DNA from 4 places in the Vogesella sp. LIG4 genome. Region 3 is predicted to be linked to each of the others. Evidence: predicted binding sites of a transcription regulator. Region 3 holds the regulator's gene; each other region holds the start of a gene.
What was found. Region 3 encodes FNR, which switches genes on or off when oxygen is low (the NO sensors DNR and NnrR bind a similar motif). Its sites were predicted from a motif close to TTGATNNNNATCAA; they were not measured.

Region 1 (7,871 bases), 1.2 Mb from region 3:
AAGGCCAGGTTTGATGTGGCAATCAAGGCCGCCTTGGCGGACGGCACGGTAAAAAAACTGAGCGAGAAATGGTTCAAGCTCAATATCGCGCCAAAACAATGAAGCACTATGGGGGTCGCCAGCCCGATATATGCCGGGCGTGAGTGAGCATCCCCCACTCGCTGACGGGCACCTCGAAAACTCCAGCTTGCGTTGCGATGCTTGTATTGCGCACGACTGCTCCTTCCGACATATCCACCAGATGTCGCGTAGGTAGTTGCGTTCGTACCTTGTCTCGCTGGCAATCGGGTTTTTTCGAGGTGCCCTTACGCTTGCGCCGGGCAGCGTGGCAATGCCGCAATGAGCAAAAAACCGCGCATGAGCCGGTTATTTTCCCTGGCGGTGCCCTGCTATCCCGATCGCACCTCGAAGTGCTCGAACATCGCCGCTACCTGCTGCTGCAAGCCGGCTTGCGGCCAACCTGCTGCGATGGCAGCGAACGGCTGCGGCAGCTGCGGGCCGGGGCGCAGCAGCTGCCAGGCGTAGCGGCGCACGCCGCGGCGGGCCAGGTCGGTAGCCAGTTGCAGCAGGGTGGCGTCGTTGTGCAGTGCCGGGTGGATGGTGCTGCGGCATTCGAAGGCGGTGCCGTGCGCCAGCAGCAGGTCGAGGCAGGCGAAGGCGCGGGCGCCGCTGCCGCCGCTGCCGGTCAGCGCGGCGTAGCGGCCGGGCTGGGTCTTGATGTCCAGCCCCACCCAGTCCAGCAGCGGCAACACCCGCTGCAGCCGGTGCGGGTAGCCGCCGGCGGTGTGCAGGCCGGTGGCGAAGCCCAGTGCCCGCACCTCGGCCAGCAGTGCCGGCAAGGCGGGGTCGGACAGCGGCTCGCCGCCGGAGAACACCACGCCATCCAGCAGGCCGCGGCGGCGTTGCAGCTGTTCGCGCAGCTGCGGCCAACGGTGGTGGCCGTGGCGGCGTTGCAGCAGCGCGGGGTTGTGGCAGTAGCCGCAGCGCCACGGGCAGCCGGCCAGGAACACCACTGCGGCCAGCCGGCCCGGCCAGTCGCAGGCGGAGAACGGCTGCCAGCCGCCGATGCGGGCGCGCTCAGCCGGCGCGCTGTTGGTCGAAGTGGCGGCGTTCATGGAATTCACCCTGCTTGCCGGTGTTGAACGAGGCTACCGGGCGGTGGTAGCCCATTACCCGCGTCCATACCTCGCAGCGGGTGCGTTCTTCGTCTTTCAGTTCAATGGCTTGCTGGTTCTGCATGGGGTTTCCTTTCAGGTTGGCCGCATGGCGGCGGTGGGCATGGTTTTTTGCTGCGGAGCCGGTGCTGCTTAGTCGCAGCAGGCGGCGCGGCGCTTTTTCTCGATCAGCTCGGTATCGCACTTCGGGCAGTAGTCGTGGCGGCCGGACAGGTAGCCGTGGCTCGGGCAGATCGAGAAGGTCGGGGTGATGGTGATGTAGGGCAGGCGGAAGTTTTCCAGCGCGCGGCGCACCAGCTGGCGGCAGGCGTCGGCACTGCTCACCGCCTCGCTCATATACAGGTGCAGCACGGTGCCACCGGTGTATTTGCGCTGCAGCTCGTCCTGGCGCAGCAGCGCCTCGAACGGGTCGTCGGTGAAGCCCACCGGCAGCTGGCTGGAGTTGGTGTAGTAGGGCTGCTGCGGCGTGCCGGCCTGCAGGATGCCGGGGTAGCGCTTGTTGTCCTCGCGGGCGAAGCGGTAGGTGGTGCCTTCCGCCGGCGTGGCCTCCAGGTTGTACAGGTGGCCGGTGGCCTGCTGGAACTCGACCATGCGCGCGCGGATGTGGTCCAGGTAGCGGCAGGCGAAGGCGTGGCCCTGGTCGCTGGTGATGTCGTGCTGATCCGCGCTGAAGTTGCGGATCATCTCGTTGATGCCGTTCACCCCCAGGGTGGAGAAGTGGTTGCGCAGGCTGCCCAGGAAGTGGCGGGTGTACGGGTACAGCCCGCCGTCGATGTGCTGTTGCACTACGCGGCGGCGTGCTTCCAGCACCTCGCGGCCCAGGTTCAGCAGACGGTCGGTCTCGGCCAGCAGCGCGGCCTCGTCGCCGGCAAAGCGGTGGCCCAGGCGTGCGCAGTTGAGGGTGACCACGCCTACCGAGCCGGTCTGCTCGGCGCTGCCGAACAGGCCGTTGCCGCGCTTCATCAGCTCGCGCAGGTCCAGCTGCAGGCGGCAGCACATGCTGCGCACCATGTGCGGCTCCAGTTCGGAGTTCACGAAGTTCTGGAAGTAGGGCAGGCCGTACTTGGCGGTCATGGCGAACAGCAGCTCGGTGTTGTCGCCGTACCAGTCGAAGTCGCGGGTGATGTTGTAGGTGGGGATGGGGAAGGTGAAGGCGCGGCCGCAGGCATCGCCGGCCAGCATCACCTCAATGAAGGCGCGGTTGATCAGCGCCATTTCCGCCGCGCAGTCGCCGTAGCGGAACGGCATCTCCTCGCCGCCCAGCACCGGAATCTGCTCGCGCAGGTCTTCCGGGCAGACCCAGTCGAAGGTGAGGTTGGTGAACGGTGTCTGCGTGCCCCAGCGACTGGGCACGTTCAGGTTGTAGACCAGCTCCTGCATGCATTGCCGCACCTGCGCGTAGCTCAGCGCGTCCTTTTTCACGAACGGCGCCAGGTAGGTATCGAAGGAGCTGAACGCCTGCGCGCCGGCCCATTCGTTCTGCAGCGTGCCAAGGAAGTTGACGATCTGGCCGCAGGCGCTGGACAGGTGGCGCGGCGGCGCGGATTCCACCTTGCCGCCCACGCCGGCAAAGCCCAGCTGCAGCAGGGTGCGCAGCGACCAGCCGGCGCAGTAGCCGGACAGCATGTCCAGGTCGTGGATGTGCAGGTCGCCGTGGCGGTGAGCGCTGGCGGCTTCGGCCGGAAACACCTCGTTAAGCCAGTACTCGGCGGTGAGCTTGCCGGCGATGTTGAGGATCATGCCGCCCAGGCTGTAGCCCTGGTTGGCATTGGCCTGTACCCGCCAGTCGGCACGGGACAGGTATTCGTTGATGCTGCTGACGGCATCGACGTGGTGGCTGGGGCGTGCGTTCATGTTTGCTCCAATATCTTGTGTTTGGAGAATTGTATGAACGCACCATCTGGTGTTAATTGATGTGTATCAAGCCCCTGAAAATACCCTTGGCATGCTGCGTGGCAGCAGGGTTGGCCGCATCACGGCAGCAGCGGCGCCGGCATCACGATGCTGCGCTGGAAGCGCAACAGGGTTCGCCCCGGGTTGTGGTAGCGGTAGCCCTGCCCGGTGCTGTAGCCGGCGGTGGCGCCGGCCAGCAGCGTCAGCGCGGTGTCGGCATAGCGCAGCTGCAGCGTGCCGCTGTACACCTCCACGATCTCGCCGCAGCCGGCCGGGTCCGGCGTGGCCTGGTAGCTGTCGCCGGGCGCCAGCTGCCACTGCCACAGCTCCAGCGTGCAGTTCGGCAACGCCAGGCTGTGCAGCAGGGTGGCGTGGCTGTCCTGGCTGTTGCCCTGCCACACCCGCACCGGCGCCTCGCTGCCCGGCGGGCGCACCAGTTCGGAGAAGGTCAGCCCCAGCGCGCCGGATAGCCGGTCCAGGGTGGCGATGCTCACATTACTGGCGCCGGCTTCGATATTCACCAGCATGCGGCGGCTGACATCGGCGGCGGTGGCCAGTTTTTCCTGGCTCCAGCCCAGGCGCTGGCGTGCATCGCGCAGATTGTGCGCCACGTGGTTGCACACTTGCTGCGTAGAGTGATCATTCATTGTGCAGTATATTGCTCACTTATAGATATGTGCACTATAGTGCACAGGATCGAGCACTCACCCTACACCCGAGCCCATACCATGTCCACCCTTGCCGCCAGCGCCAGCGCCAGCCCGCCTGCCCGTTCCCTGCTACCCGACCTGTCCCTGGTGGTGGTCACCATGCTGTGGGGCGGCTCCTTCCTGGCGGTGCAGACTGCGCTGCACTGGGCCGGCGCCTTCAGTTTCGTCGGCATGCGCTTTTGCGTGGCATCGCTGCTGGCCTTGCTGCTGTGCCGACGCGAGCTGCGCAACATTACCCGTGGCGAGTGGCTGGGCGGCATGGCGGTGGGGGCGGTGCTGTACGGTAGCTACAACCTGCAGACCCTGGGCCTGCCCTATATCCCCAGCAGCACCTCGGCCTTCCTCACCGGCCTGTACGTGCCGCTGGTGCCGCTGCTGCAGTTGATCCTGTTCCGCGAGCGCCCCAGCCTGGCGGCCTGGGGCGGCATCCTGCTGGCCTTTATCGGCCTGCTGCTGCTGGCGGGGGTGAATGGCCTGAGCATCCACCTGGGGCTGGGCGAGACGCTCACGCTGGTTTCCACGCTGACCATTGCGCTGGAAATCTGCCTGATCAGCCACTTTGCCGTGGGCTGCAACGCGCGACGCATGGCGCTGGTGCAGTTGCTGACCGTGGCACTGCTGTCGCTGGGGTCGGCGCTGGTCTCCGGCGAGGCGCTGCCGCAATGGCACCCGGTGCTGCTGCTGTGCGTGCTGGGGCTGGGCTGCACCACGGCGCTGATCCAGGTGATGATCAACTGGGCGCAGCGCACGGTGCCGGCCACCCGCGCCACCATCATTTACGCGATGGAGCCGGTGTGGGGTGGCGTGGTGGGTTGGCTGGCCGGCGAGGCGATGACGGCCGGCAATGTCGGCGGTGCCGCGCTGATCGTGGCCAGCGTGCTGCTGAGCCAGCTGGGCGCCCGCAAGCCGGAGCACGCCCCGGCCTGAAGGTTGGCCGCACGCTCAGCGTGCCAGCAGCTCCAGCGAATCCGCCAGCTCGCCCACCCGCTGCTTGGTGGCATCCACCAGGCCGCCGATTTCACCGGCGGATTCGGCGGATTCGGCGGAGCGGTTGGCGAGCTTGCGCACTTCATCCGCCACCACCGCGAAGCCGCGGCCCATCTCGCCGGCCCGCGCCGCTTCGATGGAAGCATTCAGCGACAATAGATTGGTCTGCGCCGCAATATCGTTGATCACGGTGACGATCTGGCCGATCTGGCTGCTGGAATGCATCACCGCGCGCATGGCGTGGTCGGTGGCGGCGCGCGCCTCGCGCTCGGTGCTGACATCGTGCAGGAAGGCGGTGTAGCCGATGCCGTCGTCGAGAATGATCTTGGATAGCGACAGCGTGGCCCACAGCGTCTTGCCGTCGCGGCGCTCGATTGCCACCTCGCGGCTGGTGCCCACGATCTTGTCGTGGCCGGTGCTGCGGTTGGCATTCACCAGGTTGTCGTGATTGGGCTGGATCGCCATCGGCACCAGCATCTTCACGTTCTGGCCCAGCACCTCGCGCCGCTCCAGCCCCCACAGTTTTTCCGCCGCGCGGTTGAAGAAGGTCACTTTGTTATCGTGATCGATGGTCACCACCGCATCCTGCGCCTGCTCCAGCGTCTGGTTGATGACCTCGCGCGCCGAGCGTTCGCGGCTGATGTCCTTCACGAAGGCGGTGTAGGTGATGTCGTCGCCAACCTGCACCTTGGACAGCGACAGGCTGGCCCACACCTTGCTGCCGTCGCGGCGCTCGATTTCCACCTCGCGGCTGGTGCCGACGATCTTGTCGTGGCCGGTGCTGCGGTTGGCGTTCACCAGGTTGTCGTGATTGGGCTGGATGGCCATCGGCACCAGCATCTTCACGTTCTGCCCCAGCACCTCCTGCCGCGACAGGCGCCACAGCCGTTCGGCGGCGGCGTTGAAGAAGGTGACGTTGTTGTGCCTGTCGATGGTGACCACCGCGTCCTGCGCCTGCTCCAGCGTCTGGTTGATGACCTCGCGCGCGGCGCGTTCGCGGCTGATGTCCTTCACGAAGGCGGTGTAGACGATGCGGTCCTGCAGCCGGATCTTGGACAGCGACAGGTTGCCCCACACCCGGCTGCCGTCCTTGCGCTCGATCTCCACGTCGCGGCTGGTGCCGACGATCTTGTCCTGGCCGCTGCTGCGGTTGCTGTCCACGTAGTGGTCGTGCTGCGGCTGGTGCAGCTTGGGCACCAGCATCTTCACGTTGCGGCCCAGCACCTCGTCGCGGCGGTAGCCCCACAGCGTTTCCGCCGCGCGGTTGAAGAAGGTGACGTTGTTGCGCTCGTCGATGCTCACCACCGCGTCCAGCGCCTGTTCCAGCGCCTGCTCGGCACGTTCGCCGTGCTCGTGCTGCGCGCTGGCGTCCTTGAGGAACAGCACGCGTTCGCCATTCAGTTCGGCCTGCGACAGCTGCACCCAGCGGCGGCTGCCGTCAGCGCATTGCAGCGGGTACGCGCGGCTGCCGTCGCGCGCCACGGTGGCGGCGTCCGGCAGCTCGGGCAGCAGGCGCGCCAGCGGCGTGGCGGGCAGCTGCTGGCGGCTGATGCCCAGCAGGCTGGCGGCGGCGGCATTGCCGTAGCGGATGTTCTGTTGCGCGTCGAGCACGAGTACGGCGTCGCTGTGCTGCTCCAGCAACGGCGACGCCATCTGCTTTCGCCGGCTGGCGGGCAGCAGGCGGCCCAGGAATGTAGGTACGGGGTGGGTCATGGCGGGTCACTCCACGGGGTGGCACGGTGGGGAGGCCGGCCTGGTTGGAAATATCTGTTAATTTTTCTATCTAATAGGTAGATACTTCAATATGTATATATATTTTTCGTGTAAGTAAAACTACTCAATGTCGCTGGAAAGCCACTTGGCATGTGTGTTGGGCATCGCTCATGGCAGATGCAAGGGGAATGGGCGGCGGAGTGCAGGGGTAGTTGGCTGTGCAGCCGGGGCAGATGATGCAACACCGGGGAGGCTTGCCGCCTGGTGGCAGCTCGGGCGGCCGCTGCAGGCTGCAGCGGCCGTTGTGATGGGCCTGCCACCGTTGTGCGGCAGCAGGGCAGCGTTCTTAGCTGCGCGGGGCGGCGTTCAGCCGGGGGGCATGCGGTGTTTCGGTGCGCGGGTTGAGGTTGGCCGCAAACTGGCGGGTGGCGGCGGCCCAGGAGAAGCGCTCCGCCACCTGGCGTACGTGGTCGCGATCCAGCCGCAGCGCCTGCAGGCAGGCGCTGTGCAGGTCGTTGTGCAGCACGCCGCCGCCGCTGTCGCCCACCACGTCCAGCGGGCCTGCCACCGGGTAGGCCGCTACCGGCGTGCCGCAGGCCATGGCCTCCAGCAGCACCAGGCCGAAGGTGTCGGTAAGGCTGGGGAACACGAACACGTCCGCCGCGCGGTAGAAGCGCGCCAGTTCGTGCTGCGGAAACACGCCGGCAAAGTGCACTGCCGGGTAGCGCTGGCGCAATTCTTCCAGCTGCGGGCCTTCGCCCACCACCCACTTGCTGCCGGGCAGGTCCAGCTGCAGGAAGGCTTCGATATTCTTTTCCACCGCCACGCGGCCGATGTAGACGAAGCGTGGCGGCGCGGTTTCCAGCCGGTCGCGCTCGCCAGGGCTGAACAGCGAGGTATCCACACCGCGCCCCCACAGCACCACATTGTTGAAACCGCGCTGGCGCAGCGCGCGCACGATGCTGGGCGTGGGCGCCATCACCGCGGCGGCCGGGGCGTGGAAGCGGCGCATGAAGGCGTAGCTGATGGCCAGCGGCAGCCGCGTGCGGGCGGCAACGTATTCCGGAAAACGGGTGTGATAGGCGGTGCTGAACGGCTGGTCGTGGCGCAGGCACCAGCGGCGTGCCGCCCAGCCAAGCGGGCCTTCGGTGGCGATGTGCACCGCGTGCGCATCGAATGCGGCCAACCTTTGCGCCACCTTGCGGTAGGGGAACAGTGAGATGCGGATGTCCGGGTAGCTGGGTAGCGGCATGGTGGCAAAGCCGTCGCCATCATCGTGCTCGCCGCCCAGCGGGGTGATCAGCGCCACTTCGTGGCCCAGGGCACGCAGCTCGCGTATGGTTTCCAGCAGGCTGCGCACCACGCCGTTGACTTGTGGCAGCCAGGCATCGCT
Region 2 (7,871 bases), 460 kb from region 3:
CGTGCGCCGCCCGATCCGCTTCGTGATGGATCACAGCATCTTCAAGGTGCCGCTGCTCAACTTCATCTTCCGCACCGCGCGGGCGATTCCCATTGCCCCGGCCAAGGAAGACCCGCATGCCAAGCAGCGCGCCTTCGACGCGGTGGCGGCGGCGCTGGCCGACGGTGAAGTGGTGTGCATTTTCCCGGAGGGAAAGATCACCTACGATGGAAACATCAGCGCGTTCAAACCGGGCATTGAAGAGATTGTGGCGCGTACGCCGGTGCCGGTAGTGCCGATGGCGCTGTGCGGCATGTGGGGCAGCTTCTTCTCGCGCCGCTACGGGCCGGCCATGCTGTGCTGGCCGCGCCGCGCCTGGTCGAAGATCGCCCTCAAGGCTGCCGCGCCGCTGCCGGCAGCGGTGGCCAGCGCCGGCAGCCTGCAGCAGGAAGTGGTGCAGTTACGCGGCGACTGGCGCTGAGGCGCGTGGCGGCCCGGCAAGCGATTTGTGTGCCGTGGCTTGCCGCCGCTGCCCGCTTGTGCCAGAGTGGCGAACACGGATTTGATCAAGTTGCAACAAAGCAGCACTACAAAGGAGCGTTTCGTGTCTAGCGCAAACGATATCGTTCTGTTCCATCAACAGGACATCACCCCCGATACCTTCGTCGCCCCTGCCGAGCGTCAGCTCAGTGGCACCTGCCAGCAGGCGGTGGAAATGCATTACAGCGATCCGACCGGCCAGTTCCATGCCGGGCTGTGGTCTGGAGGTGTCGGCGCCTGGCGGGTGAAGTACACCGAGTGCGAATTCTGCACTCTGCTGGAAGGTCATGTGCGCATGCATGGTGACGACGGTTCCGTCGTCGAGATCGTTGCAGGCCAGCATTTTGTGATTCCCGCCGGCTTCGAAGGCGTGTGGGAAGTGATCGAACCGGCCAAGAAAACCTTCGCCGTGTTCGAGGAAGACCGCCTGGCGCGCAAGGACTGAGCCAGCCAGCGACAGAAAGCAAGCAGGCCACCGAGATCCGGTGGCCTGTTTTTCTTTCATCGTAGGGCGCCTCGAAAAACCCCGATTTCTAAGCGAGACAAGGCGCGAATGAAAAATCCCGACGCCGCATATGGTTGATATGTAAGGAGGGATTTTTCGTGAGCAACGCAGTATCGCAACGAAAGCGGGAGGTTTGCGAGGTGCCCGCTAGAATTTTTCCAGCGCGGTGAGGTAACGCCACTGCCCTGCCGGCAGTTTGCCCAGACGCACGCGGCCGATGCGGATGCAGCGGCATTCCACCGCGCGCAGCCCGCTTGCGGCCAACATGGCGGCAATCATGCCCGGCGCCGGCTTCTTCAGCACCACGCACAGCTGGCGCTCGCTCTGGCGGCTGACCCGGCCGGCGCGCAGCTGTTTGCCATCCAGCTCCACCCCGCCCTGCAGCGCCTTCAGCACCGCATCGGATACCGGCATCGCCAGGTTCACCAGCCATTCCTGCTCGAAGTCGCCAGCCTGCAGCTGGCGCGCCAGCTTGCCGTCCTGCGTTGCCACCGTGAGGCCGCTTTCGCCGCCCCGTACCGCACCAAACCACTGCAAGCGGTGCTGGTGCTTGCGCATGTACACCAGCTGGCTGGCGTCCTCGGCGGCTCGCTGCGCCGGCACCAGCTGCGGCAGCAGCCCGGTTTCGTCCATGCCGGCCGGCTTGTGCAGCAGCATGCTCACCCGCTCCGGCTGCTCGCGCGGCCCGCCGGCGATGAGTTCGATCTGCTGCTGCGGCAGCACGCGGCTGCCCAGCACGTCCACTACCTTGCCATCCACCAGCACCAGGCCCTGGGCGATGTAATCGTCCGCCTCGCCGCGCGAGCACAGCCCCAGTTCGGCCATGCGCTTGGACAGGCGAATGCTTTGCTGCTCGCTCATGCCTGCCAGTCCTGTTCCAGCTGTGCCACCCGCTGCATGAGCTGCGCCAGTTGCGCCTCCAGCTCGGCCACCCGTGCCTCCAGCCCGGCGCTGCCGCCCGTGGTCACAGGGTTGGCCGCAAGCGTGGCGTCGTAAGGCAGCAGGGTGTGCACCCAGCGCGCCTCGCGCTCGCCCGGCTGGCGCGGCAGTTTTTCCACCAGCGGCGGGTATTTGTCGGCCAGCGCGTTCAGCGCGGTTTCCACTTCTTCCAGGCCGCTGAAGCTGTACATGCGCCCGGCACGGCTGCGCAGCTCGGCGCTGGTCTGCGCACCGCGCAGCAGCAACAGGCCCAGCACCGCCAGGCGGGCGCCGTCGATGTTCCAGGCGTAATTGAGGCGATGTTCGTACTTGGCCACGCGGCTGCCGGCCGGCAGGCGTTCGGCCACCAGTTTCTGCGCCAGCAGGCTGTCCAACGCGGCGGCGAGGTCGCTCTCGGACAGGTTCAGCACCGGCTCGCGGCTGGTGAGCTGGTTGCAGGCCGACTGCAGCGCGTTCAGCGTCAGCGGGTAGTTGTCCGGCGTCAGCGCCTGTTTTTCGATCAGCGCGCCCAGCACGCGCGCGGCGTGCGGTTCCAGTATCAGTCTGTCGTCCATGCTCGTTACCTCCTCGTTGCGGCCGCCATCATCGCACTGCCACCGGCTTGCGGCCAGCCTTGTCTGCGTCTACCCTTGCGCGGGTTTTCGCACGCTGATGGATGCAGGATATGAAACGGGTGGATGTTTTGCTGGTGGAACAAGGGCTTGCCGCGTCGCGCACCGCGGCGCAGGCGTTGATCGAGGCCGGGCGCGTCAGCGTGGCCGGCCGGCCGCTGGCCAAGCCCAGCCAGAAGCTGACGGACGACACCGTGTTCGACATCGTGCCGGACGAGGCCGACCGCTACGTGTCGCGCGGCGGGCTGAAGATGGCCGGCGCGCTGGCGGCAGCCGGGCTGGATGATATCCGCGGCTGGCGCGCGCTGGACGTGGGGCAATCCACCGGCGGCTTCAGCGACTGCCTGCTGCAGCATGGCGCCGTGCGCGTGGTGGGAGTGGACGTGGGCCACGACCAGTTGGCGCCGCGCATCGCCGCCGACCCGCGGGTGCGCTACTTCGAAGGCGTGAACGCGCGGGCACTGGACCACGCCACGCTGCTGGCGGCCAACGACGACCAGCCCTTCGACCTGATGGTGTGCGACGTGTCGTTCATTTCGGTGACGCTGATCTACCCGTCGGCGCTGCCGCTGATCCGCCCCGGCGGCTACCTGCTGAGCCTGGTGAAGCCGCAGTTCGAGGTGGGCCGCGACGGCCTGGGCCACGGCGGCATTGTGCGCGACGAGTCGCTGTACCGTGGCGTGGAGGACAAGATCAGCCAGGCTATCGCCGAGCAGGGCTTCGAACGCCTGGCCTGGTTCGACAGCCCGATCAAGGGCGGCGACGGCAACCGCGAGTTCTTCGTGTTCGCGCGCCGGCGCTGAACGCCGGTCAGCACGCAAAACGGGGCGCGATAAGCGCCCCGTTTGCTATTGCGGCGTTACCCGCGTTCAGGCTGCCGTGCCGGCGGACGGGTTATCGTCGTCTTCCGGATTGCGCACCACCAGCAGCGGCAGCGTGGTGCGGCGCAGCACCGCTTCGGCAAAGCTGCCCAGCAGCAGGTGCTTCCAGCCGCGGTGGCCGTGGGTGCCGAGAATCAGCAGGTCGGAGGCGGCACCGGCGGCAAAATCCACCAGCACGGTGGCGGCATCAGCACCGCCCTGCGGCGCTTCCAGCAGATGGGCGCTGACATCGCCTACCCCGTGCTGCTGCGCATACTCGCGCCCTTCGTCCAGGATGAACTGCCCCTGCTTGCGCGCTTCTTCCTGCAGTGCCTGCACGTCCAGCAGCCCGACACTGTCGATGGCGAAATCATGCACGCTGATGACGTGCACCAGCGACAGGCGCGCCTTGGCGGCTGCGGCCAGGCGCACGGCTTCGATCAAGGCCGGACGGGCATTGTGGCTGCCATCCAGCGCCACGGTCAGATGACGGTACATGGTGGATTCCTCGGGTGGGTTAGCAAGCTGTCATTATGGTCCGCCGGGCCGGACATGCTAAGCGGCGATGCGGCCTTGTTTGATCTGCTTCAAGACTGGCTTTTACTGTAGCAAGCGCAGCGCCGGCCTGCTGATGCCATGCGGATGCTGAGCTGTGCGCGCGCCGCTGTGCTGGAAGGTTGGCCGCAAGTTCATGCGGCCAACCTTACCGGCTACGCGGCGGACAAGCGGGTAGACCAGATAAGCGCAGCGCATCCGGGGAGGTTCATTGTTCCCGGATGCGCCTGCGGCTTATCCGGGCGATGGGGTGACAGGCAAGCCGCGCACCCCATGAAAAATGCGGCCAACCTTTCAAAGGTTGGCCGCATCGTGGCGGAATGCCCCGAAGGGGCTCCCGCCCTACTGCTATTCGCTAGCCCCGCTTACGCCAGCATGGCGAGGAAGCGGCGTTCCCAGGCGGTGATCTCGCCGTGGAAGCTGGCCAGCTCCACCTCCTTCACTGCCGCGTAGGCGGCGGCGAATTCGGCGCCGAACAAGCGGCTGCAGGCAGTACCTGCGCGCATGCCGGCCAGTGCCGCATCCAGCGTGGCCGGCAGTTCGCTCACGTCTTCACCGCTGGCGAACACATTGCCCACCGCCGCGGCCGACGGCTGCAGTTCCTCTTCCACGCCCAGCAGGCCGGCGCCCAGGCTGGCGGCCAGCGCCAGGTAGGGGTTGGCGTCGCAGCCGGGCAGGCGGTTTTCCACGCGGCGGGCTTCCGGGCCGCCCACTGGCACGCGCAGGCCTACCGAGCGGTTGTCCACACCCCAGCTCAGGTTCACCGGCGCCGCCAGGTTCTTCACGAAGCGGCGGTAGGAGTTGGCGCTGGGGCAGTACAACGGCATCAGCTCGGCCAGGTAGCGCTGCAGGCCGGCGATGAAGTGGTGGAAGGCATGGCTGGCTTCGCCGTTGGCCTGGCTGAATACATTGCGGCCGGCATCGTCCACCACGCTCTGGTGCAGGTGCATGGAGCTGCCCGGCTCGCCGGCCAGCGGCTTGGCCATGCACACCGCGCGCAGGCCGTGGCGCAGTGCGGTTTCCTTCAGCAGGGTCTTGAACAGGAAGGTCTGGTCGGCCAGCGCCAGCGCATCACCGTGCTTGAGGTTGATCTCGAACTGGCTGGGGCCCATCTCGTGCACCCAGGTATCGGTGTCGATGCCCAGCTGTTCGCAACCGCGGTAGATGTCGTCGAAGAAGGCTTCGTGGTCGTTGAGGGTGCTGAAGCTGAAGGCGTCGAAACCGCGTTCGCTGCGGCCGCCGCGCAGCGCCGGGCTGCGGAAGGCGGCATCGGCGTCGGCATCCGGTGCGAACAGGTAGAACTCCAGCTCCGGCGCCACCACCGGGTGCCAGCCGCGGGCGGCGTAGCGCGCCAGCACCGCCTTGAGCGCGCTGCGCGGCGCCAGCGGGCTGAGGCTGCCGTCGTGATCCACGTTGTCGCACAGCACCAGGGCGCGCGGGGTATCGGCCCACGGCACCGGGCGCAGGGTGTTCATGTCCGGCAGCAGGGTGACGTCCGGATCGTTCTCGCCGTAGAAGCGGTAGTCGGGAAACTCGCCGACACAAGACTGGATGGCCACGGCGCGCGCAATGCGCAGCTGTTGCCCCTTGATGAAGGCCTTGCTCGGCAGGGTCTTGCCGCGGGCAAAGCCGGTGACATCGGCAAACGCCAGCTCGACGTCACGCACGCCACTGGCAGTAAGCCACTGGGCCTGTTCGGCGCTGGGTACGGGATGCTGCATCAGACGGTTCTCCTGGTCAGGTTCATGGCGCGACAGCCGCGCTGTTGTCCGGATTATGCGCGATACAGTTTCGCAGACAAGTACATAGTTCCGACCAGCGGAACAAAGTCGTTAAATATTTTAATCACGAGGCAAATGACTGCCATCACTGTGGCCTGCGGCCAACACATCACGGCAGCAGGGCAACGCGGTTGCGGCCGGCGTGTTTGGCCTGGTACATCGCCTCGTCGGCGCGCGCCAGCCAGCCGTGCAGCGCCTCGCCCGGGTGATGCGGCGTAACACCGAACGAGGCGGTAACAGGCAGGCGGGCACCCTCTACCGGCAAGGCTTGCGCGGCCAGTGTGTCGCACAGCCGCTGCGCCAGGGTGTGCGCGTCGGCCAGCTCGGTATCCGGCAGGATCAGCACGAATTCCTCTCCGCCAAAGCGTGCCAGCAGGTCGTCCTGGCGCAGGCAGGCCAGCATCCGCTCGGCCACGCCGCGCAGTACGGCATCGCCGGCATGGTGGCCATGATTGTCGTTTACCTGCTTGAAGTGATCGACATCCAGTAACACCAGCGCTGCCGTGGCATCGGCCTCCACCAGCCGCTTGAGTTCGGCCATGGCCGCGCGGCGGTTGGGCAACTGGGTCAGCTCGTCCACGTGCGCCATGCGCTCGATGGTCTGCAGCGCCTGCTGCAGCTGCTTGTGCTCGCGCTTGAGCGCTTCCAGCGCGCTGGCGGCGCGCACATTGGCCGCCATCAGGTCTTCGTTGAGCAGGCTGGCCTGCACGCTGGCACGCACGCCGTGGCGCAGCTGGCGGTGCACCACCCAGCCGTACAGGCACAGCAGGCAGAAGTAGAGAAAGCTGGCCACACCGACGTACTGCGCCATGCGGCCAACCCCCAGCACGCCGTGCAGCATGCCTGGCAGCAGCAGCGCCAGCTCCACCGCCACCACACTGAGCATGAAGGCGGACTGCACGATCATCACCAGCGCACCCACCCCGGCCAGTACCAGGTACAGCATCATGGTGAACAGCGGCGATGGCGACTGCAGCCACCAGCCGGCGCTACCCCAGGCCAGCCCCACCAGCACCAGGGTGGCGGCGTTGATGCGCGGCCAGCGTTGCAGCATGCGCGCGTCCGGCTTGTGCACCAGCACCCAGGCATCCACCAGCAGCTGGATGAACAGCGCCAGGCACAGGCAGGCAAACCACGACCAGAACGGCACCGTGGGCAGCATGCCCTCCTCGTCCAGCACGAAGTACAGCAGCACGGCGGCACTGGGCGCCGACAAGCCGGCCACCAGGCCGCGGCGCGCCACCAGCTTGATACAGACGGCCTGTACCTCCTGCTGCAGGCTGGAGCGGGTATCGGGCACGCTGGGCATTACCATCTGCGGTCCTTTCACATGCTTCTGGCGGGAGATGCGAAAACCCCGCCAGCTGGCGGGGTGGATCACGAACTGGCTGGCTGGCGGGTGATCAGCTGCGGATCTGGCCGTCGCCCAGCACCACCCACTTCTGGCTGGTGAGGCCATGCAGGCCCACCGGGCCGCGGGCGTGGATCTTGTCGGTGGAGATGCCGATCTCCGCGCCCAGCCCGTATTCGAAGCCGTCGGCGAAGCGGGTGCTGGCGTTCACCATCACGCTGGCGGAATCCACCTCGCGCAGGAAGCGGCGCGCGCGGCTGTAGTCCTCGGTGACGATGGCGTCGGTGTGGTGGCTGCCGTAGTGGTTGATGTGCTCGATGGCGTCATCGAGGCCACCCACCACCTTGATGGCCAGGATCGGCGCCAGGTATTCGGTTTCCCAGTCGGCCTCGGTGGCGGCCAGCACCTTGTCGCCGAGGATGCCGCGCGTGCGCTCGCAACCGCGCAGCTCCACGCCCTTCTGCCAGTAGGCATCGGCCAGGCGCGGCAGGATGAACTCGGCAAAGGCGGTGTGCACCAGCAGGGTTTCCATGGTGTTGCAGGTGCCGTAGCGGTGGGTCTTGGCGTTCAGCGCGATGTTGAAGGCCTTTTCCGGGTTGGCGGTGTCGTCGATGTAGACATGGCAGTTGCCGTCCAGGTGCTTGATCACCGGCACCCGCGCATCGCGGCTGATGCGCTCGATCAAGCCCTTGCCGCCGCGCGGCACGATCACGTCCACGTATTCGGTCATGGTGATCAGCTCGCCCACCG
Region 3 (7,871 bases):
GTCCCTGTTGCAACTTTCTAGCTGCAGCCATATCGAAGCCGACATGCTGCGGCCAACCCCAGGGTTGGCCGCAAGCCTTATCCACAGGGGAGAACCCATGCAGACACTGAAACCGCGCAACCCGTTTGCGCACGCACCGCAGATGAAAAAGGGCGGCGCCCACCAACGCGGCGCCTCCGGCCTGCGCTTTGGCCACAAGCAGGCACTGCTGGCCGAGCTGGACGACTGGTACCAGGAAACACACTGGCACACCGCCGCCGACGGCACACAGGAGGCGGACAGCAACGAACAACCGGGCTGCGGCCCGGTTTTTTCATGCCTGTCGCGCTGTGTGACACACTTGCCCGCCCCCTGCTGAGCCGTTCCCACATCCGTCGTGACAGTGCCACTTTGAACATGTATAGTTTGCACATCTTTATTTGCACCGCAGCCAGCAGCCCATGCCGAACCATCACGGCCGGGTAGCGGGCGGCCCTGAACGGGCGCTGGCGACTTAAAAAATGTATTAAACACACATCTTAAAAGGAAGCACACATGCTGGATGCAGCCACCCGCCAACTGGTCAAAGCCACCGCCCCGGTACTGAAAGAGCACGGCGTTACCCTCACCCGCCACTTCTACGCCCGCATGTTCCAGCACAACCCGGAACTGAAGCAGATCTTCAACCAGGGCCACCAGCAGGCCGGCAGTCAACAGCAGGCGCTGGCCATGGCGGTAGCCGCCTACGCCGAGCACATCGACGACCCGTCGGTACTGGCACCAGTACTGGCGCTGGTAGCCAACAAGCACGCCAGCCTGGGCATTCGCGCCGAGCACTACCCGATTGTTGGTGGCCACCTGCTGGCGTCCATCCGTGAAGTGCTGGGCGATGCCGCCAGCGACGAACTGATCGCCGCCTGGGCCGCCGCCTACGGCCAGCTGGCCGACATCCTGATCGCCGAAGAAGGCAAGCTGTACCAGCAGTCCGCCAACCAGCCAGGCGGCTGGAGCGGCTGGCGCGGTTTCAAGGTTGGCCGCAAGGTGGTGGAAAGCGAAGAGATCACCTCCTTCTACCTGCAGCCGGCCGATGGCGGCCCGCTGCCGCAGTACCGCCCGGGCCAGTACCTGTCGGTACGCCTGCCGGTGCCGCAACTGGGCATGATGCAGCCACGCCAGTACAGCCTGTCGGCCGCACCCGGCGGCAGCGCGCTGCGTATCTCGGTGAAGCGCGAAGCCGGCAACGACACCCCGGCCGGCATGGTATCCAACCAGCTGCATGATGCGGTGAACGTGGGCGACCTGCTGGACGTGGCACCGCCGCTGGGCGACTTCTTCCTTCATGAAGAGCGCAGCGGCCCGGTGGTACTGATCAGCGCCGGCGTCGGCATCACCCCGATGCTGTCCATGCTGGAACAGCTGCTGCAACAGGACAGCCCGCGCAGCATCCGCTTCCTGCATGCCTGTCGCCATGGCGGCGTGCACGCCTTCCGCCAGCAGCTGGACAACTGGAGCCGCGAATACCCGCAGCTGCAGGCGCACACCTGGTACGAGTTCCCGCGTGCCGGGGACGTATCCGGCCGCGACTACCAGCAAGTTGGCCGCATGGCACTGAACACCGTTGCCGCCGATGCCGTGCTGCCCGATGCCGACTACTACCTGTGCGGCCCGCTGCCCTTCATGCAGCAGCAGAAGCAGGCGCTGCTGGCCCTGGGCGTGGACGCTGCGCGCATCCATGCCGAGGCCTTCGGCACCGGCGGCGCCGGCCTGTAATTGAGCGGACGGCGCAGGCGGCGTATGCTCCTACCTTTGCCCTAGACCACAGCAGCCATGCAACTTACGCATTTCACCGACCTCGGCCTGCGGGTACTGATGTACCTGAGCGAGCCGCGCGATACCCCGGTAACCATCGGCGAAATCGCCGAGCAGTTTTCCGCCTCGCGCAATCACCTGGTGAAGGTGGTGCACTTCATGGCGCAACAGGGCTGGCTGGCCACCAGCCGGGGCAAGGGTGGCGGCCTGGCGCTGGCACGCGCGGCCAGTCAGTACCGGCTGGGCGAGGTGATCCGCACGCTGGAAGACATCGGCGACCTGATCGACTGCGCCGAGCCGCCGTGCTTCCTGCGCGGGCGCTGCCGCCTCAAGGGCGTACTGGACGAAGCGCTGCGGGCATTCTTTGCCGTGCTGGACCGCTACACCCTGGCCGACGTGGTGGCCAGCCCCACCGCCGAGGCGCTGGTGGTGCTGCATCGCATGGGGCTACAGGCACGCGTCTGAGCCCTGCGGCCAATCCCAGAAACACAAAAAGCCCGGCAACTGCCGGGCTTTTTTACTGGCGCAAGGCGCTCAGATGGTCTTGGAGTAGCGCGCCTTGGTCTCGCGCTCGCGCAGGTGGCGGTCGAACACCATGGCGATGTTGCGGATCAGGAAGCGGCCCTTGGGCGCCACCATCAGGAAATCACCGTCGAAGGTCAGCAGGCCCATGTGCTGGAACTCGCGGATCAGCGGCAGCTCGTCGGCAAAGTAATTGGCGAAATTGATGCCGAAGGTTTCCTCGATCGCCTCCACCGACAGCGAGAAGCGGCACATCAGCGACTGGATCACGCTGCGACGCAGGATATCGTCCTGGGTCAGCGTCATGCCGCGCAGCACCGGCAGGTGGCCGGCATCCAGCGCCGCGTAGTAGGCATCAATGTCCTTCTCGTTCTGCGAATAGCACGGGCCGACCTTGCCGATGGACGACACGCCCAGGCCGATCATGTCGCAGTCGGCGTGGGTGGAGTAGCCCTGGAAGTTGCGCTGCAAACGGCCCTGCTGCAGCGCGCGGGTCAGCTCGTCATCCGGCTTGGCAAAGTGGTCCATACCGATGAACACGTAGCCGGCATCGGTAAGCTGCTGCACCGAGTGCTGCAGGATATCCAGCTTGTGCGCGGCGCTGGGCAGATCGGCCTCGTTGATGCGACGCTGCGGCATGAACACGCTGGGCAGGTGCGCGTAGTTGTACAGCGCGATGCGGTCCGGGTTCATCGCCACCACCTTGTCCACGGTGCGGCGCACCGACTCGGCGTTCTGCAGCGGCAGGCCGTAGATCAGGTCCACGCTCACCGACTTGAAGCCGGCCTCGCGCGCGGCGTCGATCACGGTGAGGGTTTCTTCCTCGCTCTGGATGCGGTTCACCGCCTGTTGCACCGCCGGGTCGAAATCCTGGATGCCCACGCTCATGCGGTTGAAGCCCAGCCGGCCCAGGTGCAGCACGGTGTCGCGGCCAACCTTGCGCGGGTCTATCTCGATGGAAAACTCGCCGTCAGGCAGCAGCTCGAAATACTTGTTGATCACCGCCATCACCCGGCTGAGCTGCTCGTCGGACAGGAAGGTGGGCGTGCCGCCGCCAAAATGCAGCTGGATCACCTTCTCGCGGTAGCCCAGGCGCCCCGCCACCAGCGCAATTTCCTTTTCCAGGTAATCCAGGTACTGGTCGGCGCGGCTCTTGTCCTTGGTGATGATCTTGTTGCAGCCGCAGTAGTAGCAGATGGTGTTGCAGAACGGCACGTGCACGTACAGCGAGATCGGCCGGTGGCTGGCGCCGATGGCGTGCTGCTGCAACCAGTGTTCGTAATCCTTCACGCCGAAACCGCCATGAAAACGGTCTGCAGTCGGGTAGGAAGTGTAGCGCGGGCCGGAACCTTCAAGCTTTTCGATAAGCTCCCGATCGAAAATACACTGGGTCGGCATAAACGGTGTGGTGGGTGTCATAGCTGTTCTTGCTTGGAAAACTGGTGGTGGGCTGGTAAATTTGCGCTAATTGACACTTGCCGCGCTTTGACACGCGTCAAGTCAAGCCTCCAGCCTTGCGAATCCGGAAACCATGACCGAGCAATCCCCCACCCTGCACACGCTGAAAGTGTCGTGCTCCAATTGCAGTCTGCGTGAACTCTGCCTGCCGGTTGGCCTCAACCGCGAAGAAATGGCCCAGCTTGATGCGGTGATCCGCCAGAGCCGCCGCCTGAAGCGTGGCGAGTACCTGTTTCACTCCGGCGAGGGCTTCCGTTCGCTATATGCCGTGCGTACCGGCTTCTTCAAAACCTGCGTCTCCAGCCAGGACGGCCGCGAGCAGGTAACCGGCTTCCAGATGTCCGGCGAGCTGATGGGCCTGGACGGCATCTCCACCAGCCAGCACGGCTGCGACGCCATTGCGCTGGAAGACAGCGAGGTGTGCGAGCTGCCGTTCAACCGCATGGAGACCCTGGGCCGCGACATTCCCAGCCTGCAGCACCATTTCTTCCGCCTGATGAGCCGCGAGATCGTGCGCGACCAGTCGGTAATGCTGCTGCTGGGCAATATGAAAGCCGAAGAGCGCCTGGCCGCCTTCCTGCTCAACCTGTCGCAGCGTCTGTCGGCACGCGGCTTTGCCGCTTTCGACTTCATCCTGCGCATGAGCCGCGAGGAAATCGGCAGCTTCCTGGGCCTGAAACTGGAAACCGTCAGCCGCACGCTGTCCAAGTTCCAGCAGCAGGGCTGGCTGAAAGTGGACCACAAGCACATCCAGGTACTGCAGCCGGAAGAACTGAAGGCACTGGTGGCCGGCTGCGCGCAGGCCAACACCCTGCGCTGAGCGCCAGCCGTGCAGATCCAACGCCCCGCCGATGCGGGGCGTTTTGTTTTGGGCGGACTTGCGGGGGAGGAGAAAACGTAATCCGGCCTATGCAATGGAATTGTCGGGTGAAACCTGCCGTAGGGCGGGTTGGCCGCAGGCCATACCCGCGCGATGGGAACGCTGCACGCGGGTATGAAGCGTTGCTTCTACCCGCCCTACAAGCTTGCGGCCAACGTTGTGGCACGCCCAAAACCCATGGCAGCACCGGCAAAACAGCTCCGCACAAGGTTGGCCGCATGGCGGTGGAACACCTCGTGAGGCTGCCGCCCTACAGCATGCCTATCGACAACGCCGCCGCCAGCGTGGCGCCCAGTTCGGCGGCCTCCGCCAGCACCTGCGGCGTCACCTCCCCCTTCACCAGCAAGGGTGGCAATGCCTCGTGCAGCGGGTAGCCGCTGGCGATGCGGCGAATGGCGGTGAGTGCACCCTGGCCGTCGTTGCCGGCACTGATGATCACCGCGTACGGCAGTCCCTCCACCTTGCCCTGCGCCGGGTAGAAGGTGCGGTCGAGAAAATCCTTCAGCGCACCGGCCATGTAGCCGAAGTTCTCCGGCGTGGCCAGCACCAGCGCCTGGCAGGCCAGCAGGTCGTCGATACCGGCCTGCAGTGCCGGCAGCACCCGCACCGCCACATTGTCCTCGCCACCGGCCGCCGCGGCGGCAGCCGTCACCAGCGCGTGGGTGTGGCCGCTCTGGCTGGCGTAGACGAACAGCAGGGTTTTCATGCCGCGCTCACGAGGCGGCCAGCGTGCGCTGCAGTTCGACCAGCATGCCGGGCAGCGGCCAGTCATCGCGCACCACGAAGCCGCGGGCGATTTCGTGCCAGTCGCCATCCGCGCCCGGCACCAGTTCGGCCACCAGCCGCGCACCGTCGGCCTCGGCCAGTACCGCGCGCAGCTGCGGCAGGGTCAGCACCGCCTCGGCGGCGGCGCGCGCCGGCGCCAGCCAGCTCAGCCGCGGCAGCAGCAGCCAGCGGCTGTCGGCACTGTGCTGCGGCCAGGCCGCGGACAAATGCCGCCACCAGCCGCAGCAGGCGTCGCTATTGCACGGGAATTGCGGCCGCGGTGCCCCCGGGTAGAACAGCCAGCCGGTAAGGCGGCTGTAGGCCGGGCAGCCGGCAAAACCGGCGGGCAGCTGCGCCGCCGGGTGACAGCTCAGCGCCAGCTGGCTGGCGAGCTTGCGGTATTTCAGCGGCCAGGCATCGCGCAGACTGGGGCCGACCAGCTCGCCACCGGCATCATCCAGTTGCAGGTAGAACTTGCTGGCGGCCTCCAGGTGCAGCGGCTGGCCATCGACACGCAGCAGGAAGTCGAATTCGCCGACGCTGCGGCCGTGCTCGGCCAGCGGCAGGTTGGCCGCCACGCAATCGATGTGGCTCGCATGGGTGAACCAGAACGCCAGCAGCTGCTCGGCATACACGCCCAGCCGCCGCGTGGGCCGCGCCGCCAGCCAGTCCAGCAGCGGCTGCGGTGCGGCATCCAGCGCCGTGAGCTGCGGCCAACCTTGCGGCCCCAGCAGGCGCGCGCAGTCGATTTCGGCGCCGCTATGCCACGGCGCCGCGGCGGTGAGCAGGAAAGCAAGATCGCGCACCGGCTGGCAGCGCAGTGCCGTGTAAGGTTCGGCCAGCCGGTGGCGATAGTCGGGCACCTCGGAAAACGCCAGCTTTCGTCGCGATCCTGCGTTGCTCATAAAAAATTCCTCCTTACATATCAAGCATATGCTGCGTCGGAATTGTTCATTCGCGCCTTGTCTCGCTTAGAAATCCGGGTTTCTCGAGGTACCCTGTTCATGATGCGCTGTCGCCCCCGTCGCCGCCCTGCTCCTTGCCGGCCAGACGCTGCGCCTGCTTGTAGAAGCCGCGCAGGATGTCGATCTCCTCGCGCAGCAGGCCGGCGCGATGGAACATGGTGCGCAGGCGGCGGATCATGCGTTCGCTGTTGCGGCGGCGGTAGTAGCCGATGTCTTCCAGCGTGGCGTCCAGGTGGTCCACCATGCCGTCCACCTCGCCCTGGGTGGCGCTGTTGCCGTCCGGCTTCAGGTAGTCGACGGTGAAGCCGGTGTGGCTGAACAGCTCGTAGGTCATCACCTGCACCGCCATGGCGAGGTTGAGCGAGAAGTAGTCCGGGTTGCCGGGAATGGTCACCAGCCGGTTGCACTGCTCCACTTCCTCGATGGACAGGCCGAAGGTCTCGTTGCCGAACACCAGCGCCACCTGCTCGCCTTCACGCGCGCGGGCGATCAGCTCCGGCGTGGTTTCGCGCGGGGTGGACAGCGGCGTGGTGAGTTCGCGGCGGCGGCTGGTCAGCGCGCAGGCCACGGTCACGTCGGCCAGCGCCGCGGCCAGCGTGGGCACCACGATGGCAGTCTGCAGCACGTCCACCGCACCGGAAGCCAGGGTGTCGGCCTCCTCGGACGGGAACACCTTGGGCTCCACCAGGTACAGCCGGGTGAGGCCCATGGTTTTCATCGCCCGCGCCGCCGAACCGATATTGCCCGGGTGGTTGGGACGCGCCAGCACGACGCGAATGTTCTTCAAAAAATCAGGTACTTGGGGTTTATTCATTGGGTGTTTTTGCGTAGAATCGCGGGTCTTTCCGAAACGCCCGCCACCGCGGCGGGGTTTTGTCGCTCCTTAACCCAGACAGTTTACGGCAGGCGTTGGCCGCAAGGCGGACAACGATTGCCTATTTCCTATTGTGAGGCCGTCAATGCATCCTATGCTCAATGTCGCGGTAAAAGCCGCTCGCCGTGCCGCCAATGTGATCCAGCGCGCATCGCTGAACCTGGACACCATTCGCGTCGAAAACAAAAAGCACAACGACTTCGTTTCCGAAGTGGACCGTGCTGCCGAACAGGCGATCATTGAGGTCATTCTGGATGCGTATCCGAAGCACGGGATTCTAGCAGAAGAGTCCGGCGCTTCCGGCCTTGGCGCCGCCGAATACGAGTGGATCATCGATCCGCTGGACGGCACCACCAACTTCATTCACGGCCACCCGCAGTACTGCATCTCCATCGCGCTGGCACACAAGGGCCAGATCCAGCAGGGCGTGGTGTATGACCCGAACCGCAACGATCTGTTCACCGCCAGCCGTGGCGTGGGCTCGTTCCTGAACGACCGCCGCATCCGCGTATCCAAGCGCATCAACATGAACGAATGCCTGATCTCCACCGGCTTCCCGGTAGTAGACCAGAGCATGCTGGACACCCACCTCGACATTCTCAAGGACGTGCTGAAGAAA
Region 4 (7,871 bases), 350 kb from region 3:
CCGCTGCAGATCCCCGGCGCGCCGGGCATCCAGCTGTATTTCAAGGACGAATCCACCCACCCCACCGGCAGCCTGAAACACCGGCTGGCGCGCTCGCTGTTCCTGTACGCGCTGTCCAACGGCTGGATCCGCGAAGGCACCCCGGTAATCGAGGCCTCCAGCGGCAGCACCGCGGTGTCGGAAGCCTACTTCGCCCGCCTGCTGGGCCTGCCCTTCATCGCGGTGATGCCGGCCAGCACCTCCAGCGAGAAGGTCCGCGCCATTGAGTTCTACGGCGGCCGCTGCCACCTGGTGAACGACCCGGCCACCATCTACGACGAATCCATGCGCCTGGCGCGCGAACTGAACGGCCACTACATGGACCAGTTCACCTACGCCGAGCGCGCCACCGACTGGCGCGGCAACAACAATATCGCCGACACCATCTTCAAACAGATGCAGCTGGAACCCCACCCGGAGCCCACCTGGATCATCAACGGCGCCGGCACCGGCGGCACCAGCGCCACCATCGGCCGCTACGTGCGCTACCAGCAGAAAAACACCAAGGTATGCGTGGTGGACCCGGAAAACTCGGCGTTCTACACCAGCTATGAAAGCGGCGACGCCGACTGCACCTGCGAAGGCGGCTCCGGGGTGGAAGGCATCGGCCGCCCGCGGGTGGAGCCGTCGTTCATCCCCAGCGTGATCGACCGCATGATCCGCGTGCCCAACGTGGCCAGCTACGCCGCCATCCACTTCCTGGAAGAAGTGCTGGGCCGCAAGTGCGGCGGCTCCACCGGCACCAACTTCTACGGCGTGTGCGTGCTGATGGACGAGATGCTGCGCCGTGGCGAGAGCGGCAGCATCGTCACCCTGATCTGCGACGACGGCAACCGCTACCTGAACAGCTACTACGACGCCGGCTGGCTGGCCGCCGGCGGCTACGACATTCAGCCGTGGCTGCAGCGCTACCGCCAGTTCTTCGACCACGGCCAGTGGCAGGGCTGAGCGCCACGGGCGGCAAACCGGTCTAACGGGGGCCTAGAAACCCTGATTTCCAAGCAACACAGTATCGCGACGCAAGCGGGAGTTTTTCGAAGTTCCCAACGGTGTGCCGCCAGCGCGAATGCCTGTAGCATGGACAGTGGCTGGCAGCCCGGGCATCGCCCCACCCGGGCCAGCCGCCGCCTGTCGAGGATGAGGAATGCTGCGCCGTCTGCTTGCCACGCTATGCCTGTTCGCTTGCCTGCTTACGGCGTCTGCCCTGGCGCAGACGCCACAGCTGCGTGTCGCCATCGACGCCAACAATCCGCCCTTCATGTACGCCGACAGCAGCGGCCGCCCGGCCGGCATCTACGCCAAGCAGCTGCAAACGCTGGCACGCCGCAGCGGCATTGTCATCAGCGTCGAAGCCATGCCGTGGAAACGCGCGCTGGCCTACCTGGCGCTGGGCACCCACGGCGTGGCCGGCATCTACAGCAACCCGGAGCGGCAAAAGCGCTATCTCTACAGCCAGCCGCTGTACAACGAGGTGCTGGCGGTGTACGGCCGCAAGGCGGACCACCGCGCGCGCTACAGCGATGTCAGCACCTTCGGCGGCCTGCGCGTGGGCGTGTTGTCCGGCTGGTTCTATTCCGAGGCGTTCAGCCATGCGCGTGCGCAGGGCTGGCTGCAGGCCGACGAGGCCAGCCGTGATGCGCAGAACGTGGAAAAACTCAGGCTGGGCCGGCTGGACTACCTGATCGGCATTCGCGAAAGCATCGCGCCGCTGATGGGCGACCAGCTGGAAGAACTGGGCGTCTTCTCCGTCAACCACACCTACCTGGCGCTGCCACGCACTGCGGCCAACCAGCAGCTGTTGCTGCGCATCAACCAGGCGCTGACGCCCCCGTAAGCGCCGCTCCACCGCCCGCCGTCACCAAGCACACACAAGCTTAATAATCCTTAGCAGCATTCAACTAGGGATAGTCGCCCGCTTCGCTTATGCTCGTAGTGCCTGCGCCATCGGTTGTGCAGTCCGCCTGCCAGGCGGCCGCGCTGCCGGGCATGGCGGCAACAAGCGGCACCCTTGCTGTCGCCACCCCACCCGCCAACCCGGTTTACAGTCACTGCCCCGCTCGCCAGGCACCAGATAACTCGACATGCCCATCCCACCGGTGGTGCATGCCTGTACGGAGAAGAAGCATGAAAGCCCTGTTGTTTGCCCTGATTGCCGCCGGCAGCCTGTCCGCCTGTGTGGTGGAACCCGCTCGGGTACAACTGCGCTCACCCGTCGTGCTGGAACCACCACGCATCGTGCTGCCGGTCTATGAGTACGAAGGCGACTACTATCGCCACCACCACTGGCGTGGCGACGATGACGAACGTGGTCACTACTATTACGATGACCGCGGCGGCTTCTGCCCGCCCGGCCAGGGTATGAAGGGCCGCTGCTGAGTCTGTGCGGCAGTTGGCCGCAAGCAGCAAAAAGCCGCCCCTTGGGGCGGCTTTGTCATATGGCAAACCTGCTCAGCCGCAGGCGCCCACGTGGCCGCAGGCGGTGCAGAACTCGCAGCCGTCCTTCTTGATCAGCGCGCGGTTGCCGCATTCCGGGCAGGCCTTGCCGGCCATCGGCGCCGCTGCCACGTTCACCACCGCGCTTTCAAACAGATCGCCCTGCTCCGGCACCATCACCCCCATTTCCTCCACCGGCACGCCGTCCTCGCTGAGGATGCCCAGCATGGCATAGCGATGGATTACCAGCCGCGCGAGGTAGGCCTCGGTGGACGGCCAGCTCTGCGATTTGTCGCTGCCCGGGGTGCGGGCGAAGAAGTCGGCCTGCGGCTCGGCATAGCTCAGCAGCTTGCGTAGCTTCATGCCTATCCACGCCGGGTCGATCACCCGCATGTCGAGGCTGAGCATCTTGCACAGCCCGTCCAGCTCGCGCGGGTAGTGGCCGGCCAGCCACAGCGAGTACGGCCGGCGCTGGCCGTTGGGCAGCACCAGTTCCTTCACGAACAGCACGAAGTCGTCGCCAGTCTGCGGGTTGTTCACATCCACCGACCAACTGATAGTGCCGTCGGTGCCGGATTTCGGCTCCTTGCGCGCGAACAGTGCGTCCATCACCGGAGTGGCGTCGCCGTCGGCCAGGCTCAGCGCGCCCAATTGCTCGACGCGGAATTTCACCACCCGGCCCAGCGCGGCGGCAGCGGCGCTGCTGCCCACCGGGCCGTCCCCCAGCTCGGCGCGGTAGTGGCGGTCGCCGCGGGTGGCGGCCAGCGCGTCCAGCTTGGCGGCCAGCCAGGCGCGGTCGCGGCAGCGCATGTCCATCGACAGCGTCTTGGCAATCGCCCCCAGGCCGCGCGGCACGTCGCCGTTGACCCAGCATTCGAACGGCAGCGGCGCTTCGCCCGGCTGCTGGCCTTCGATATGGCCGACCATCACCGCGAAGTCGCCCTCCTCGCCTTCCACCATAAAGGTCCACGACGGGTTGCCGTGCTTGAGCTTGGGGCGGTGCGGCCACTTCAGGCTGGCCAGCGCCGGGCTGGGTGCGGTGTTCAGCGTGATGCGGCGGTCCGGGTCGTTCTGGTTGCCCAGGTCCTGCGGCAGCTGCTGGCTGGGCGCAGGGTTGGCCGCAGGCGTCGGCTCCACCGACAGCACCGAGCCCAGCACGCTGTTGGGGCGATAGGTGGTGATGCCCTTCAGCCCGGCGCGCCAGGCCTCCAGGTACAGGCTTTCGAAGTCGGCGAACGGGTAATCGGCCGGCACGTTCACGGTCTTGGAGATGGCGGTATCCACGTACGGCGCCACCGCCGCCACCATGCGCATGTGGTCCAGCGCACTCATCTGCAGCGCGCTGACGAAGTAATCCGGCAGCGCATTGGTGTCGCCGCCCTGCATGCGGTACACGCGGTAGGCGTGGTCTTCCACCAGGTATTCCTGCTGCGTGCCGTCCGCCATGCGCTTCTTGCGGGTGTAGTACCAGCTGAACGGCGGCTCGATGCCGTTGGAGGCATTGTCGGCGAAGGCCAGCGAGATGGTGCCGGTAGGCGCAATGGACAGCAGGTGCGAGTTGCGGATGCCGTGCTTGCGGATGCGCGCCTTGAGCTTGTCCGGCAGGCGGCTGGCGCAGTGCGGCGCCGCCAGGTATTTGTCGGCATCGAACAGCGGGAAGGCGCCCTTCTCGATGGCCAGGTCCACCGAGGCATCGTAGGCGGCATCGCGCATGTGTTCGGAGATGCTTGCGGCCAACCTGCGGCCCTGTTCGCTGTCGTAGCGCACCTTGAGCATGATCAGCGCATCGCCCAGGCCGGTGAAGCCGAGGCCGACGCGGCGCTTGTTCTGCGCCTCGCGCAGCTGCTCCTGCAGCGGCCACACGGTGAGGTCCAGCACGTTGTCCAGCATGCGGATCGACGTGCGCACCACCTTCTCGAACGCCTTGTAGTCGAAGCTCGGCGCCTCGCCGAACGGCTGGCGCACAAATTTGCACAGGTTGATGGAGCCCAGGTCGCAGCAGCCGTAGTCCGGCAGCGGCTGTTCGCCGCAGGGGTTGGTGGACTCGATCACCTCGCAGTAGGACAGGTTGTTGTCGGCGTTGATCTTGCTCATGAACAGCACGCCCGGCTCGGCGTGGTCATAGGTGGAGTGCATGATCTGCTGCCACAGCTCGCGGGCGCGCAGCTTGCGGTACACCCACAGCCCGTCGTCACGCTGGTAGCTGCCGGGGAAGGCGTCGGACGCCGGCGCCACCGCATGGGTCAGCTCCCAGTCGCCATCGGCATCCACTGCCTGCATGAAGGCGTCGGACACACCCACCGAGATATTGAAGTTGGCCAGGTCGCCCTGGTCCTTGGCGTGGATGAAGGCTTCGATGTCCGGGTGGCTCACGTCCAGCACGCCCATCTGCGCGCCGCGGCGCGCGCCGGCGGATTCCACCGTCTCGCAGCTGCGGTCGAACACGCGCATATACGACACCGGGCCGGAGGCGCGGCTGTTGGTGCCCTTCACCCGCGCACCCTTGGGGCGGATGCGGCTGAAGTTGTAGCCCACACCGCCGCCTCGGCGCATGGTCTCGGCCGACTGCAGCAGCGCCTCGTAGATGCCGACCTTGCCGTTCTCGGCTTCCGACACCGCATCGCCCACCGGCTGCACGAAGCAGTTGATCAGCGTGGCCTTGAGGTCGGTGCCGGCGGCGGAGTTGATGCGCCCGCCGGGGATGAAGCCGCCATCCAGCGCCTCGTAGAACAGCGGGGCGAAGCGCTGCGGGTCCTGCTCCAGCGCGGCCAGTGCCTGCGCCACGCGCAGGCGCACTTCACTTACTGATTGTTCGCCGTTCTTGGCGTACTTTTCCAGCAGTACTTCGCGCGAAATATCCTGTTCCGCAAACACGGCGCTGTTGTCCCGGTTCATGCCATCCCCGCTAGATGTGGTGTCAGAAAAATTGAAATATAACTAGATATAGCGGGCCATGGCATTGATAGCCATCAAAGCTGTACAGCAGGACAGCCTGCGGCCAACCCTTTGCGGCGTGCCTGCAACAGCCCGCAATGCAGCATGCCAAACGACTGCGGCCAGGCGGGTTTCCCAGCCTGGCCGCATGCACTACACGCAGATAGTTGCAGGGCAGGTTAAGCCGAAACTTCATACCCGCATGGTTAGCCCGCTTCGCGCGGGTATGGCTTACAGCCAACCCGCCCTACAGGGCTGCCCGCGCCATTATTTCAGTTTCACCAGCAGCGGCACCCCATCCTTCTCTGCCTTCACCTTGTCCGGCTCCTGCACGCTGACGCGCGCCTCCAGCTCCGGCTTGTCCTGCAGCAGCAGCTTGCGCGCCGCCTCGCCGCGCGCCTTGGCCAGTGCCGCCAGCGCCGCCTGATCCACTTTCTGCGCCGCCAGCAGCTCCTTGCGCATGGCCTGCGCACGCTCGGCAGTGTCTTTCTCGGTGGCCACGCGTTTGAGCCAGGCAAAGCGCCCCAACTGCGCGGCGTAGACATCGCCCACCGCCTTGCGGATCGCCGGGTCGCCCATGTCCGGCAGCGGCAGCGGCTCATCCGGCTGCAGCTGGTAGGCCGCACGCTTGAGGATGTCGCTGTCCACGCGGTAGCGCGCCAGTTCGCGGCTATCCAGCTCCGGGTCGTAGCCACCGCCGATGGCCAGTGCCAGCTTGGGTCGCTTCAGCATCAGATCGGCCAGCTTGCCCAGCTTCTCGCGCTCCGGCGGCGGAATACGCGCATCGCCGGCATCGGTGTAGATGGCATCAAAGCCCTGGCCGCCGAACAGCGCGCGGAACGGCGCGGTAACGATCTTGGTCAGGATGTTGCGGAAGGCCTGCCACACCAGGTGGCCGTAGGAGAAGTCCGGCTGATCCAGGCTGCCGGCCACCGGCAGCGCCAGGTCGATGCGGCCGTCGCTGTCTTCCAGCAGTGCCACGGCGAGGCGCAGCGGCAGGCGGGTGCCCTGGTAGTTGGGCACTTCATTGCCCAGCTGGATGTGGTCGATCACCACGCGGTTGTCGCCGTTAAGCTGGCGATCCTTCAGCAGGTAGCGCAGATCGGTGGTCAGCCGGCCATCGGTGATCTGCCAGCCGGCAAAGTTGATCGAATACGGGTTGAGGCTGCCCAGCGGGATGTTGCGGAAGCTCAGCGTCATGTCCAGGTCGCGCGTTACCTCGAACGGCGACAGCGCGCCGCGGATGCGCACGTCGCCAAACTGGTCGACGCGGCCATCCAGCGTTACCGTGCCGCGGCGGCCCGGCTTGCTGGACAGGCCTAGCACGGTACCGGACAGCGAGTGGATGCGGGTGCCGAAGCTCGGCTGCATGCCCATGTCGGCAAAATCCATGCGCGCATCGCGCACGCGGATGGCGCGTACGTCCACCACCGGCGCCGCGCTGGCAGCGGCCGGTTTACTGGCGGCCACCGGCTTGGCGGTGGCCGGCGCCGGCTTCATCAGGTGCGCAAAATTGGGCACCCGCTTTTCGTCCAGGATCAGCCGCAGCTGTGGCGCCACCAGGCGCACATCGCCAATGGCGACACGCTCCGGCTGCGCCTTGATGCCGCTGATGGCCAGCTGCTGCCAGCCCAGCAGCGGCTCACGTCGCCCCGGCTCGAACAGGGCGAGCCGGTTCAGCGCCGCCTTGCCGTCCGCCTGCCAGCGCTTGCCATTGACGGCAAAGCCCAGATCGGTGGACAGCTCGCCGCCGCCAAAGCGCAGCACGGTGCTGTCCAGCGCATACGGCGCCACCCCCTGCAACGGCAGGCCGCTGGATTGCAGCTTGCCCTTGATGTCCTGCAGGTTGGCCGCAGCGGTAGCGTCCAGCTGCAGCTTGCCCTTGCCGAGCGCGCCGCCAAACTGCAGCGCCCAGCCCTGCTGCGGGTCGCCGCTGGCCTTGGCGGCAAGGTCAGTCAGCTGCAGCGCCACCGGCGTGCTGGTGGTGGCATCCTTCCAGCCGATATCGCCGCCGGCCAGGGTCACGCTCGGGTAGCGCAGCTGCCAGGTCGGCGCGGCGCTGTCACTCGCCGCGGCGGCCGCCGGCTTGCCGCTGCCGGAGGTTTGACGCAGCGCTTCCAGCACGTCGATGCGGCCCTGGCGGTCGCGGTTGGCGGCCAGCTGCAAGCCCTGCAGGCTGATGTCACCCGGGGTGATGCGATGCGCCGCCAGGTCCAGCTCGCTGCTGGCCAGTTGCAGGCTGCCCAGGCGGGCGAACGGCTGCTGGCTGCCGCTGGCTACAGCCAGTTGCGACAGCGCCAGCGTGGCAGCATTCACTTTCAGCGCGCCCTTGGCATCCAGATTGATGCCGGCCTGCAGGCTGTCCAGCTTCAGGCGGGCCGCCAGCGGGGCGGCAAAACCGCGATGGGTGGCTCCCAGCTGCCAGTTTTCCAGCCGCAGCTGCGGCACGCTCACCTGCCAGCCCG

Region 1: the regulator FNR is predicted to act here: its motif matches at 3,086-3,099, upstream of PSELUDRAFT_RS07700 (ribonucleoside triphosphate reductase).
Region 2: the regulator FNR is predicted to act here: its motif matches at 4,012-4,025, upstream of PSELUDRAFT_RS04175 (universal stress protein).
Region 4: the regulator FNR is predicted to act here: its motif matches at 5,432-5,445, upstream of PSELUDRAFT_RS00295 (adenosylcobalamin-dependent ribonucleoside-diphosphate reductase).

Annotation. Positions count from the first base shown of each region.
Region 1 covers NZ_LT607802.1:1,633,417-1,641,287, forward strand. Annotated here, with positions in the region: gene PSELUDRAFT_RS07690 (transporter substrate-binding domain-containing protein) at 1-102, shown strand, start outside; gene PSELUDRAFT_RS07695 (anaerobic ribonucleoside-triphosphate reductase activating protein) at 390-1,115, opposite strand; gene nrdD (anaerobic ribonucleoside-triphosphate reductase) at 1,078-1,239, opposite strand; gene PSELUDRAFT_RS07700 (ribonucleoside triphosphate reductase) at 1,308-3,029, opposite strand; gene PSELUDRAFT_RS07705 (helix-turn-helix transcriptional regulator) at 3,149-3,715, opposite strand; gene PSELUDRAFT_RS07710 (DMT family transporter) at 3,797-4,705, shown strand; gene PSELUDRAFT_RS07715 (PAS domain S-box protein) at 4,721-6,478, opposite strand; gene PSELUDRAFT_RS07720 (glycosyltransferase family 1 protein) at 6,825-7,871, opposite strand, start outside.
Region 2 covers NZ_LT607802.1:866,229-874,099, forward strand. Annotated here, with positions in the region: gene PSELUDRAFT_RS04150 (MFS transporter) at 1-460, shown strand, start outside; gene PSELUDRAFT_RS04155 (cupin domain-containing protein) at 584-964, shown strand; gene PSELUDRAFT_RS04160 (RNA pseudouridine synthase) at 1,172-1,885, opposite strand; gene PSELUDRAFT_RS04165 (YceH family protein) at 1,882-2,517, opposite strand; gene PSELUDRAFT_RS04170 (TlyA family RNA methyltransferase) at 2,628-3,377, shown strand; gene PSELUDRAFT_RS04175 (universal stress protein) at 3,444-3,932, opposite strand; gene PSELUDRAFT_RS04180 (glutamine synthetase family protein) at 4,355-5,710, opposite strand; gene PSELUDRAFT_RS04185 (GGDEF domain-containing protein) at 5,880-7,079, opposite strand; gene PSELUDRAFT_RS04190 (glutamate-5-semialdehyde dehydrogenase) at 7,174-7,871, opposite strand, start outside.
Region 3 covers NZ_LT607802.1:408,870-416,740, forward strand. Annotated here, with positions in the region: gene PSELUDRAFT_RS01950 (hypothetical protein) at 98-358, shown strand; gene hmpA (NO-inducible flavohemoprotein) at 535-1,749, shown strand; gene PSELUDRAFT_RS01960 (Rrf2 family transcriptional regulator) at 1,807-2,253, shown strand; gene hemN (oxygen-independent coproporphyrinogen III oxidase) at 2,323-3,729, opposite strand; gene fnr (fumarate/nitrate reduction transcriptional regulator Fnr) at 3,842-4,588, shown strand; gene PSELUDRAFT_RS01975 (flavodoxin family protein) at 4,899-5,354, opposite strand; gene PSELUDRAFT_RS01980 (DUF1853 family protein) at 5,362-6,318, opposite strand; gene PSELUDRAFT_RS01985 (RNA methyltransferase) at 6,416-7,192, opposite strand; gene PSELUDRAFT_RS01990 (inositol monophosphatase family protein) at 7,338-7,871, shown strand, end outside.
Region 4 covers NZ_LT607802.1:58,229-66,099, forward strand. Annotated here, with positions in the region: gene PSELUDRAFT_RS00280 (PLP-dependent cysteine synthase family protein) at 1-987, shown strand, start outside; gene PSELUDRAFT_RS00285 (ABC transporter substrate-binding protein) at 1,184-1,873, shown strand; gene PSELUDRAFT_RS00290 (hypothetical protein) at 2,164-2,415, shown strand; gene PSELUDRAFT_RS00295 (adenosylcobalamin-dependent ribonucleoside-diphosphate reductase) at 2,488-5,367, opposite strand; gene PSELUDRAFT_RS00300 (DUF748 domain-containing protein) at 5,674-7,871, opposite strand, start outside.